3 regions of the Hahella sp. CR1 genome follow, and region 1 is predicted to be linked to each of the others. Evidence: predicted binding sites of a transcription regulator. Region 1 holds the regulator's gene; each other region holds the start of a gene.

The links. The regulator sigma-54, encoded in region 1, starts transcription at its own class of promoters, with help from an activator protein. The targets are predictions, from matches to a motif close to TGGCACNNNNNTTGCTNT.
Region 2: a site for sigma-54 is predicted at 2,066-2,083, ahead of ONV78_RS23620 (NarK family nitrate/nitrite MFS transporter). Genes of this name have one in related genera too.
Region 3: a site for sigma-54 is predicted at 2,589-2,606, ahead of ONV78_RS10380 (BON domain-containing protein). Genes of this name have one in related genera too.

The regions. Positions count from the first base shown of each region.
Region 1 is NZ_JAPELK010000004.1:35,671-39,889, forward strand. It holds gene rapZ (RNase adapter RapZ) at 1-363, opposite strand, end outside; gene ptsN (PTS IIA-like nitrogen regulatory protein PtsN) at 390-854, opposite strand; gene raiA (ribosome-associated translation inhibitor RaiA) at 861-1,169, opposite strand; gene ONV78_RS10745 (RNA polymerase factor sigma-54) at 1,285-2,781, opposite strand; gene lptB (LPS export ABC transporter ATP-binding protein) at 2,904-3,629, opposite strand; gene lptA (lipopolysaccharide transport periplasmic protein LptA) at 3,626-4,150, opposite strand; gene lptC (LPS export ABC transporter periplasmic protein LptC) at 4,134-4,219, opposite strand, start outside.
Region 2 is NZ_JAPELK010000011.1:96,889-101,107, forward strand. It holds gene nirB (nitrite reductase large subunit NirB) at 1-1,655, opposite strand, end outside; gene ONV78_RS23620 (NarK family nitrate/nitrite MFS transporter) at 2,137-3,609, shown strand; gene ONV78_RS23625 (bifunctional protein-serine/threonine kinase/phosphatase) at 3,671-4,219, shown strand, end outside.
Region 3 is NZ_JAPELK010000003.1:534,540-538,758, reverse strand. It holds gene ONV78_RS10390 (L,D-transpeptidase family protein) at 1-815, shown strand, start outside; gene ONV78_RS10385 (hypothetical protein) at 800-1,729, shown strand; gene ONV78_RS10380 (BON domain-containing protein) at 1,865-2,503, opposite strand; gene ONV78_RS10375 (transporter substrate-binding domain-containing protein) at 2,724-3,770, shown strand; gene ONV78_RS10370 (zinc-ribbon domain containing protein) at 3,813-4,028, shown strand.

The DNA of each region.
Region 1 (4,219 bases):
GATGGCTTCTTTCAGTGATGTGCTTTTACTGCTGAGCGGGTGCTTGCGACGCGTTGCATGAAAACGTTTGATTAAGGTGGCGTCATTGGCGTCAAGATAGATGATTTCCACATCGATATTATGCGCCTGCAGAGTGGCGTAAATTGACGGGAAATCCGACAGGTCTCTATAAAGATTGCGGGCGTCTATGCTGACGGCGAGTTGCTGATTCTGGGTTTTCCCCTGGTCCAGCACCTCTTGGGTGAGAGGCGAGAGGAGACCGATAGGCAGGTTATCGATGCAGTAATAGCCCATGTCCTCCAGAACATGGAGCGCCGTACTTTTTCCGGAGCCTGAACGACCACTTACGATAATCAGCTTCATGTCTTCCTCTTTCCATCGAAGCTGGATTATTTCTCCAGCACCCTCCTGAACAGGGTTTCGTCGTTGTCACAGTCGCGTAGGTGTTCGCAGAAGCGACGGTCATTGAATTTCTGGGCCAGCTGGCTCAGAAGGTCCAAGTGTTCGCTGGTGGCCTCTTGAGGCACGATCAGAACGAACAGCAGGTCCACAGGTTCGTTGTCTATGGCGTCAAAAGGGATTTTGTCCTTGAGTGTAAGCAAGGCCCCTATGATGCGGTCGCAGTTTTCCAGGCGGCAATGAGGTATTGCGATACCCTGGCCGATACCAGTGCTGCCGAGTCTTTCACGGCATATCAGGTTGGTAAAAATGGCGTTCTCGTCCAAAAACGGAAAATGTTGCGCAATCAGATTGGCGATATATTCGAGAACGCGCTTCTTACTCGAGCCCGACACCCCACAGCGTGTGAGGGCGGGCGAGATAATTGACTCAATAGTTAGTGTGGTTTGGGCCATGTTCTGTTATCTGGCGGATGCGCCGTGCATCCGATCAACGTGCTTCTCTTTGTGTTTGAGGATCTGGCGGTCTAATTTGTCCACCAGTGCGTCAATTGACGCGTACATATCTTCGTGTTCAGCATTGGCATGCAGGTCAGCGCCGCTTATGTGCATGGTTGCTTCCGCAATCTGACGCTGTTTTTGAATGGAGAGCGTAACTTGGACATTACTGATACTGTCGAAGTGTCGTTCGAGCTTGTCGAACTTGTTGTTAACGTAGTCTTTTAGTGCTTCAGTTAACTCGACTTGATGTCCGGTGATGTTCATTTGCATACTTTGCTCCTAATGCCAATATACGGTGCATTATGAATTTTGCACTTCCATGAAAAATACTAGCACATCCAATTTGTGACTATTTGATTTAAGTCTTATGCCTGTATTCCTCCTTTTAAATTAATCGCTTACGTTCATTGGAAGGCGGAATGGAAAGCGCCTCCCGGTACTTTGCGATCGTGCGACGGGCGACGTTGATGCCCTGGTCGCCAAGCAGCGCAGCAATTTTGCTGTCGCTCAATGGTTTCTTCGGTGATTCCGCCGCGACTAACTTCTTGATAATAGCTCTAATAGCGGTCGAAGAACACTCGCCACCCGTGTCTGTGCTGACATGGCTGGAGAAAAAGTACTTCAGCTCAAATACGCCGCGAGGAGTGTGCATGTATTTCTGGGTGGTCACCCGGGAAATCGTCGACTCATGCATCTCCACCGCCTCCGCAATATCGTGCAGCACCAGTGGCTTCATCGCCTCTTCGCCGTACTCAAGGAATCCTTGCTGATGTTCGACGATTTGTGAAGCGACTTTCAACAGAGTTTCATTACGGCTTTGCAAGCTTTTGATAAACCAGCGCGCTTCCTGTAACTGGTCGCGTAAATAAGTGTTGTCTGAGCTGTTGTCCGCGCGTCTCACCAAACCTGCATAGCCAGGGTTGATACGAATCTTGGGAGCGATTTCAGGGTTCAGCTCAACCAGCCAGCGGCCGTTGGCTTTTTTGACGATAACGTCAGGAACCACGTATTCGGTATTGCTTTCCTGAATGCCTTCGCCCGGTCTTGGGTTCAGGCTTTGAATCAGTTTGAGAACTTCCCGCAGATCGTCTTCTTTCAGGCGGCTGCGGCGCATCAACTGGGCGTAGTCGCGGTTGCCAAGCAGATTGATATAGTGGCTGACCACCAGCTTGGCCTGACCCAACCAGGGGGTGTCTTTAGGCAGTTGATTCAACTGACTCAGCAGGCAGTCCTGCAAGTTGCAAGTGGCGACTCCAGGAGGATCGAATTGCTGCACTCGCTTTAAGACGGCGCGTACTTCGTCCAGCTCAATTTCTTCTTCCCCCTCAGTTTGCAGTCCGCCATGAATTTCGTCTGGAGTGAGGGAGAGATAGCCATCAGTATTGACTGCATCAATTATCGCAACAGCGATCATGCGGTCAATGTCGGACATGGGGGTAAGGTTCAGTTGCCAGAGAAGGTGGTCTTGCAGGGTTTCGCCTTTGCTATTGCGGGATTCGAAGTCGTATTCGTCATCTTCGCCGCCGCTGTAGCTGCTTGATCCGCTCTGGAAGACATCATCCCAGGCGGTATCGACGGGGAGGTCGTTCGGAATGGAATCGGACCAGTTGTCCTCTTCGGCGAATCCTCCTTCATCCATGCCCGACTCTTGCGTTCGCTCCTTGCTGGAGTTATTGGCGAGCATGTCGCTGATCGTATCGTTCTGAACGTGGTTGGGAGATTCGTCTTCTTCAGACACTTCCAGCATGGGGTTGGACTCAAGCGCTTGTTGAATCTCCTGCTGTAAATCCAGTGTTGAAAGCTGCAAAAGTTTTATTGCTTGTTGCAGTTGCGGGGTCATGGTCAGCTGTTGACCCAGCTTTAACTGCAATGAAGTTTTCATAACCATCTGATGCTTACCACCGATTCAGGCACAGATCTTGTGAGTTTTTCATAGTTATTAGGTGCTTTAATCCTAAGCTCTTGAGCCTTGAGGTCCATCTGAGATGGAAGCCGCCGGTTAAACTAAAGTTTGAACTGGTCACCCAGATAGACCTCTCTAACCTTTGGGTTGGCAAGGATATCACTTGGGGCGCCGCTTGCGATAATAAATCCTTCACTGACAATATAGGCGCGTTCACAAATATCCAAGGTCTCGCGCACATTATGGTCTGTAATTAAAACGCCGATGCCGCGCTTTTTGAGATGCTCGATAATCTGCTTGATATCATTGACGGAAATAGGATCCACCCCGGCGAAAGGCTCATCCAATAAGACAAACTTTGGCTCCGTAGCCAGCGCGCGAGCGATTTCCACGCGTCGACGCTCGCCCCCCGAGAGACTCATGCCAAGGCTTTTACGAATATGGGTGATGTGAAATTCCTGCAGCAGCTCTTCCATCTTAAGCTTACGCTCCTTGCGGCTCAGATCCGCTCTGGTCTCAAGGATGGCGTAGATGTTGTCCTCTACGGACAGCTTTCTGAAGACCGAAGCTTCCTGCGGCAGATAGCCAATGCCCTTGCGCGCTCTCCCGTGCATAGGCAGGCCGGTGATTTCCGTTTCGTCAATAAATACGCTGCCTTTGTCGCTGGGGATGAGTCCTACCACCATGTAGAAGCAGGTAGTCTTCCCAGCGCCGTTAGGGCCGAGGAGGCCCACGATTTCGCCGCTGCGAATTTCAACGGACACATCTTTTACTACGGGCCGTTTCTTGTAGGCCTTGGCCAGATTTCTGGCGGTGAGAGTGCTCATTGTTTATTAGATTTGGGCGGATGATAGATAATTTCAACCTGCTCGGTTTGATTGCCCGATGAGGCTCCCTTTGCCGTGACTAAACGCTTGTCTGTGAAATAAATAATTTCTTCGCCTTCCACTGAGCTGTTGTCCTGAAGAATGCGTGCATGGTTACGCATAACGACTTTACTCTGGCTACGGTCATAGTCCATGTTTTCTGCGTAAGCGTGAGTTTCAGTTTGTTTTTCTTGGTCAAACTGCACTAAGTGAGCGGGTTTGCCGGTCGCCTGGAAGCGGCTGATGCCATTGTCGTCGGTGTATAAAATGACTTTGTCCGCCTCGATGCTGGATTTGCCCTGGATAATAACGACATTGCCGATATAGGTGTCGATGCCTTTCTGGCCATCTCTCTCCCAGCGTCCCGCTTTGATGCGCACCGGTTCGTCACTGCCGTTAAGAAGGTCCAATGCATGGCTAAGCGGGGCGAAAATAAGGCCCAATAACAGCGCCGCGGTGAATAGTTTACTTGGGTTGTGCATAAACGCCGGTTACCTGAGAAAGTAATACAATAAGCTTTTTATCAATGTCCGCCTCCATTCCGACAGCGG
Region 2 (4,219 bases), on a different contig from region 1:
CGGGAGCGTGGATCATCCACTTTCTGGTCCGGCCAGGCGCAAACCAGATAATAGTTGATGGCCGGGCGGCAGACATGACAGCCGTCCGGCTTGTCCCATTCCATGAAAGCGGCGACTTCATGAAAGGTTTTCAGGCCGTTATCGAGAATGGTTTTGCGGACAGTGTCATGGCCGTAGCCAGTGCATTTACAAAGCGGCTTTTCGCTGGGCGCGGTGCTGTAGTCGCCGCCCACGGTGGCCGCCAGAACCTGTTCCACCAGCCCGGTGCAGGAGCCGCAGGAGGCGGAGGCCTTGGTGGCGGCGCGTACGTCGTCCAGGGTGTAGAGTTTGTTGTCGGTGATGGCTTTGACGATGTCGCCTTTGCAGACGCCGTTGCAACCGCAGATTTCTGTGTCGTCAGGCAACTCCGCGACGGCGTTGATGCCCTGGCGGCCGGAATCGCCCACCAGGTGTTGGCCGAACAGCAAGGTGTCGCGGAAGTCGCTGATGTTGGTTTTGTCGCGCATCAGTTGGAAGTACCAGGAGCCGTCTCCGGTGTCGCCGAACATGACGGAGCCGATGATTTTGTCCTCTCTGATCACCACCTTTTTATAGACGCCGCGTTTGGGGTCCTGAAACACGATGTTTTCGCTGTCGTTGTCCCCCAGGAAATTGCCGGCGGAAAACACATCAATGCCGGTGACTTTGAGTTTGGTGGAGACTTCTTTCTGCTTGTAGATGCCAATGCCGTAGCCTGCCAGATGGTTGGCGCAGACTTTGGCCTGATCCCAAATGGGGGCGACTAAGCCGAATAATTCCCCTCGGTGTTGCACGCACTCGCCAATGGCGTAGATGCTGGGGTCGAAGGTCTGCATGGTGTCATTGACCACCACTCCGCGCTCACAATACAAACCGCAGGATTGCGCCAGCTCGGTGTTGGGACGAATACCGACCGCCATCACTACGATATCCGCAGGCAGCGTCTCGCCGGTGTCGAACTTGATCGCTTTGACGCCGCCATGTTCATCGCCTTCCAGGCAAGACGTGTTGGCGGACATGCGGAATTTCATGCCGCGCTCTTCCAATGCCGCCTGTAGAAAGCGGGCGGAAGGACCGTCCAGCTGGCGGTTCATCAGAATTTCCAAGTTATGCACGACCGTGACGTCCATGCTGTGTTTCAACAATCCGTTGGCGGCTTCCAGACCAAGCAGGCCGCCGCCGATCACGATAGCGTGCTGTTTGGATTTGGCGGCGGACAGCATGGTGTCTACATCGGAAATATCCCGGAAGGTGATGACGCCTTTCAGGTCTTTGCCTGGCACAGGAATAATGAAGGGATTGGAGCCGGTGGACAGCAGCAGCCTGTCATAGGGCGCTTCCGTTCCGTCCGCCGCATACACAACCTTGTTGCGGCGATCCACTTTCAACGCCCGTTTTTCCCAGCCGGCGTGCAAGGTGATCTGGTGGGTTTTGTACCATTCCATGTCGTTGATCATGATGTCTTCGAGCGTCTTTTCTCCAGACAACAACGGTGACAACATGATGCGGTTGTAATTGCCGTGAGGCTCTGATCCGAACACGGTGATGTCGTATTTATCCGGCGCTATTTTTAGCAACTCCTCGACCGTCCGCATTCCAGCCATTCCATTTCCGACGACGACTAATTTTTCTTTCATGGACCTTCTCCAGCTCACTGAATCCGCTACAGGCTAATTGACCCTGGTAGAGCATGAATGGCGCCAATCGGCCAGGTTGGATTTTTAAGTGGCTGTAAATAAAAGAGTAATTTTCGGTTTTGGAGGTTTTATAGGACGTTGCGCATTTTGATGGTGCGGATTTTAGAGCGAGTTTTGATCTAAAAAAGTGCGCAAATTTTAGCTGGCGCCCAACAAGAGTGATTAATTTGGTGCGACTTGGGGTTTTTGTGTTGCGCATATTTGGTGCGTTTTTATGGCGGGTAAAACGCCTAACGCCCTGCCTGATAAATTTAATTATCTGATATACATAGGTATTTACGATTTTTCCCGGTTGCGAACGAAATATCCAGGCAGGTTGAAAGGAGGTTGGACAGGCTCGATTTGTCGGTTGGCACAGCTTTTGTAGTTCCTGTGAGTGCTTTTCTATAAGAACTCAACTGCCAATAAGACAGGAAGATTTATGTCATCCGATAAACTCAATATTCTGGATCTGTCCCAAGGGGGCGTCCGAACCTTGCATTACACTTGGTTCGCGTTTTTCCTCACGTTCGTCATGTGGTTTTCCCACGCGCCGATGAAGCCTTTCATTGTGGAAGCCTTCAATATGTCCAATGAGCAGTGGAAGGCGCTGCTGATTTTGAACGTGGCGCTGACCATTCCTGCGCGTATCGTTATCGGCATGTTGGTGGATAAGTTCGGCCCGCGTGCGGTGTACAGTCTGTTGCTGATGATTTCCGCTTTCCTGTGCTGGGGATTTGCGTTTTCCACTACCTTTGAGCAGCTTGCTCTGTTCCGCTTTCTGTGTGGGTTTATTGGCGCTGGTTTTGTCATCGGCATTCGTCTGGTGGGGGAGTGGTTTCCCGCTAAAACCGTCGGTGTGGCGGAAGGCGTCTATGGCGGCTGGGGTAACTTCGGCTCCACCGCGGCGGCCTGGACGTTGCCTTCAATCGCCGCCTATATCTATGGCGGCGATGAAGGATGGCGTTATGCGATCGCCACCACGGGCGTCGTCGCTTTCTTCTATGGACTGCTGTTTTATCGCAAAGTCCGCAACACCCCGAAAGGCTCCACCTATTTCAAACCCAAAAAGAGCGGCGGGCTGGAAGTCAGCTCCTGGAAAGACTTCTGGTTTTACATCGCCATGAATCTGCCCATGTATATCGCTTTGGCGGTGCTGACCTGGAAGCTGTCTCCCGCCGGACTGGGGCTGCTATCCGACTCCACGGCGCTGATCTTGTGGGCGGGCCTGGGTGCGCTGTTCATCGTGCAGTTCTGGCAGATCTACAACGTCAATCATGAGCGTCTGAAGCAGGGCGTGCCGGAAATGCAGCGCTACAAGTTCAAGCAGGTGGCGGTGCTGGACTGGGCGTATTTCGTGACTTTTGGATCAGAGTTGGCGGTGGTGTCGATGTTGCCCGCTTTCTTTATGGAGACCTTTGGCTTGTCTCCGGTTCAGGCTGGCTTGCTGGGCGGGGCCTTCGCGTTGATGAACCTGGTGGCGCGGCCCGGCGGAGGTCTGTTGTCGGATCGTTTTGGCCGTAAAAAAACCTTGTCCATTCTGATTGCGGGCTTGGCGGTGGGGTATCTGTTGCTGAGTCAGATTTCCTCAACCTGGATGATCGCCGCGGCGGTGGCTTCGGTGATGTTCTGTTCCTTCTTCGTGCAGGCGGGGGAGGGCGCCGTGTTCGCCATGGTGCCGCTGGTGCAGCGCCGTATGACCGGACAAATCGCGGGCATGGCGGGCGCATACGGCAATGTGGGCGGCGTGACTTTCCTGACGGTGTATTCATTCGTCGACGCATCCACATTCTTTATGGTCATCGCAGGAGCGGCGGCGGTTTGTTTTCTCGCCGTGCAGTTTCTGGATGAACCAGAAGGTCATATGGTCGAAGTGGGCGAAGACGGCAGCGTGCAGCTGATTGAAGTGAACTGATTGACATGGGCGTATCGCTGCGGCGTACTACCTTTAACTTTCACAGCTGGAATAGTGGCGCATGATATTCGCCAGCGATTTGTCGCTATCTGTTGATCAACACAGCATGGCGGGCGTGAAACCCCGCAATGAAGACTGCATCGGCGTGCGAATTCCTGACCGGGAAACGTTGCAACTGAAAGGCGCCGTGGCGGTCATCGCGGATGGCGTCAGCGCGGCGGAAGCGGGCAAGGAAGCCAGCGAAGCCTGCGTCACCAATTTCCTGAGCGATTACTTCTGCACCCCGGATTCCTGGTCGGTGAAAAACGCCGCGCAGAAAGTGCTGCAGGCGTTGAATCGTTGGCTTTATGGACAAAGCCTGCGCACGCTGAATGACGACAAAGGTTACGTATGCACGTTGTCCATTCTGGTATTGAAGTCGACGCAGGCGCATATCTTTCATGTGGGCGACAGCCGGATTTATCTCTATCGGCAGGGCGAGCTGGAGCAGATTACAACGGATCATACCGCCCGCGTCGATGCAGAGCGCACTTATCTGGCCCGGGCGATGGGTTTTTCCCCCAATCTGGATATCGATTACCGCGTGATGGACGTGCAGGCCGGAGATGTG
Region 3 (4,219 bases), on a different contig from region 1:
CAATTTCCGAGCGTATCGAACAGGTGCGCAGTAATCTGGAACGTCGCCGCTGGACCCCAACGAATCTGGGCGACCGTTATGTGGTGGTGAATATCGCCGATTACCGCCTGGATCTGGTGGATCACGGCCGCACCGAACTGAGTATGCGTGTAGTGGTGGGTAAGCCATATCGTCGTACGCCTGCTTTCAGTGGGTTGATGACTTATCTGGTGGTGAACCCGCTGTGGGAAGTCCCCACCCAGATCGCGGAAGAAGATATGCTGGAGCGTTTTATCGAAGACCCGGAATTTATCAGCAAAATGGGCTTCAGGGTATACAAAGGCTGGGGACGGGAAGAGGCCGCCCTGGACCCTGAAACTATCAACTGGGAAGAAGTCAAAGGCGGCAAGTTTCCCTATCGCCTGCAACAGGCGGCGGGCCCCATGAATGCGTTAGGGCGTATCAAGTTTATGTTTCCCAATGAATTTAATGTGTATCTTCACGATACGCCAAGCAGAAGCTTGTTCTACAAATCACAGCGAGCCTTCAGCTCAGGCTGTATCCGTCTGGAGCGGCCCCTGGAATTGGCTGCAGCCTTGATCGGCAGTAAGAAAAGAACCGGCATCGAGCTGGACAAAATACTTGCGTCGGGGGAGCCGACCACACTGCGTTTACCGAGCCCGGTTCCAGTGCATCTGCAATATTGGACCGCCTGGATGGATGACTCCGGCGTGGCGCAATTCCGTAAGGATGTATACGGAAGAGACGCCCGACTGCAAATGGCGTTTGAAGGCAAAACGCTAGCGCCGGAGGATAATGAATGGTTAGAGCACTAACGGTCATTGCGCTCTGTCTGCTGATGACCCGTGCTTTTGGATTTGAACCCGGTAAAGTCGACTTCAGTATCAGTTTCAAAGGCGAAACCAGTGATTATCGGGTTATGTCCGTATTTTTGCAGGCGTCAGAAGAATTTGTCTTCAAAATTAATCTGCCGGAGAGCGAGCAGATTGAAATAAGCGGCCAGGGCGATGTCGTCAAGGAGCCCGGCGATCGTTATCGCTGGACCGCTCCTGCGCATCCTGGGGTGAGTCGTTTGACTATTCGCAGGTCTTCCACCGGGGCGCAGATAACCCTAAACCTGTTTGTGTTGGTGCCGGCGAACCAAGTCGAAGAGGGGATGCTGAGTGGCTATCAGATAGGTCATTATCCCAGTGAGGCCTACCTCAACCAGGCGATCTATCTTCCGCCTCCCGGCTACCTCGAAGTCACCAAGGATATGCTGGATATCGAGCTGACGCCCAATTACCGTTTGGAGCAGTTTCTATGTCGGCAACCCTCGGAGTTCCCCAAGTTTCTGGTGCTGCGGGAAAAGCTGCTGCTTAAGCTGGAGTATTTGACGGAGCAGGTGAATGCCGCAGGTGTGCCGGTTTCTTCTTTCGTTATTATGAGCGGCTTTCGCACCCCGTACTACAACACATCCATTCGCAACGCGATGTATAGTCGTCATCAATGGGGCGGGGCGGCGGATGTCTTTATCGACGAGGACCCCAAAGACGGCAAAATGGACGACCTTAACAAGGACGGCAAAGTCGACAAAGATGACGCGGAGTATCTGGCGCAGCTGATTGAGAAATTTGCTGAAACGCCGGAGTACAAATCCTTCATCGGCGGGTTGGGCGTATATTCCGCTAATAGTTATCACGGTCCATTTATTCATGTGGATGTGCGGGGAGCCATGGTCCGGTGGTAAGCCGGGTTCAGTGTTGTTATTCCGCGTTGAACTCCCTGAAGTAGACCTGCTTGCTATCCTTACACTGGCGAAAAAAAGCCCGAAGCCGTGAGGCTTCGGGCCCTGCTGATGTCCATGCGCATGGAGTGCGATGAATTAGTTGATCATCAACTTGTTTTCAACGGAATCCACGTCGTCAACATTGCTGGCCAGTTTTTCCGCCAGATCCTTCTCTGCTTCTGAATCCACCGCGCCATTTAGCGTTACCACACGGCCTTCTGTATCCACATCAATATCAAGACCGGCGACGGACTCGTTGGCCAGCAGCTTCATTTTCACCTTAGCGGTAATAGTGGCGTCAGCCACGGAGCTTTTAAAGCTGTCGTTATCCGCGTTTTCCTTTTTGGCGGGCGTGGAGGCTACCTGCAATTGGTTATCCACATCCTTAACGCCTTCTACGCTCAGAGCGATCTGTTCCGCCAGCTCTTTTTCCACTTCGGAACTGACTGTTCCCACCAGCGTCGCGTTGGAGCCATTCACGGAAGCGTCAATCTCGAACGTGCTCAGGTTTTCGTTGAACAGAATGGCGGTTTCAATCTTGCCTTCAGTCCAACCGTCCTTGAAATACTTCTTCGCATCCTGGCTCATTTCTTCCGCTTTCTGACCGACAGTTTCTTCCTTCTTAACTTTGTCGCCTGCCGCGTAAGCAGGGGCCACGGTCATAGCGCCAGCCAGAGTCGCAGCGATCAGAGCAGCATAAGCAGGTTTCTTGATAAAAATTTTTGGCGTTTTCATAACGATCTCCTTTTCTATCTTTTAAAGTCCCGGATCTCTATCGAGACCGGGTAACAGGTCTCTATGCCTCGTTGTCACTTAAGAGATAGCTAGAAGCGTGCCAAGTTATTTTTACCGAATTTAGCGCTTTTTATGCGCATTTTGGCGTAAATTTGTACGTTTTTTCCGTTTGGCTGGTAATCTTGGGTAAAAGGCTTGCAGAACTTACAAAGTATTGGGTTTGCCTGATTTACAGTGCCGGGCGGCCTTTTCAGGTCTGTTTGGTTTAATTTGGGTCGGTGTCGAGGTTTGGTGTGGCTTTGATGGACCTGTGCACGCTGGTCTTTTCTGCGTACGAAAAATCGTCACTGCTGCTATATTTGCTGATAATAACCATAAGCGAAAAACGCCCTCTGGTATGACCCTTCCACATAATAATCAGCGGAAAACCAAGCGCTACTGTAAACCTTTCTCATGTATAGGAAGCTCTTGCTGGCCGCGTTGTTTTGATCGAGGTAGGGCCAAGAAGCTTTTCTATCGCCTCATTGCGGTATTTATATGCCTGGACATCCTCAACGTCGCAGAGGCCGCGCAGCGCCAGGTGGTACTGGCCGCGACTGAGTATCCTCCTTATTACGGCGAGCATTTAGAGAGTAAGGGATTTATCTCGGAGATCATCTCTACGGCCTTTCAACGAGTCGGGTATGACGTGGAGGTAAAATTTTTGCCCTGGAAAAGAGCTTATGGCATGGCGCAGGCTGGTGATTTTGATGGGGTCTACACTGGGTGGTATCGCAAAAACCGGGAGCAGTGGTTTGAGTTTTCAGATCCTCTTCCAGCCAATGAGTTGGGTTTCTATGCTCTCAGGGAGCGTAATATTTCTTATGTCGTACTGAATGATTTACAGCCATACAAAATAGGCGTGGTGCGGGGATACGTGAATCCGCCTGAGTTTGAACAGGCCAGATTGAATACCATTGAAGTCACCGAAGACCGCCAGAATATCCTTAGCCTTTCCCGTGGTTGGATTGATCTTGTGCTGATTGATAAGTTTATGGGGCAGTATATTATCAACACGGAATTTCCCGATTCCGTCAACAAGTTCATCTGGCTAGACCCTCCGATCAAAGTGGAAAACCAATACCTGATGTTTTCCAAGAAAGCGAAGAATTTTTTGAAAACCTCACAGGACTTCAATCATGGCTTAAAGCAACTGGCGCAAGAAGGTAAGATTGACGCGATTATTACCAAACACAGGTCGCTGTGGGTAACCTCAAAAGGAAAGTGAAAGGTGTTCGCGGATGTCCTGCATAATGATTAAGTAGATCGTATGTCTGAAATAAAACCAAATAAAATAAAGGCCAATAAAGAGCTTTGGCCTGAAGCTGTTAAAAACTCTCATGACTTTCATGACCCACTATTTGATTTTTATTACGACATTCAGTACGTGTGCCGGAAATGTAAGAAGGAGGCTGTCTGGTCTGCGGAACAACAAAAGCACGAGGCAGAAGTACTGAAAAGTGTATTACGGAAAAGTTCTCTGTGAGCCCTGCTATAAAAAATATAATTCACTGAAAGGAAGGATTCGTGAGTATGAGCGGCTGTGGCTGCTGGAGACGGAGTCCAGTAAGGCTCATGCAGAGTATATAGCGAAATGGCTCGCCGATATTCAGGAGTTTAAGACATACACAGATAAATATAATCGGGGTATGGAGCATAAATTGCGCAGATTGTTGG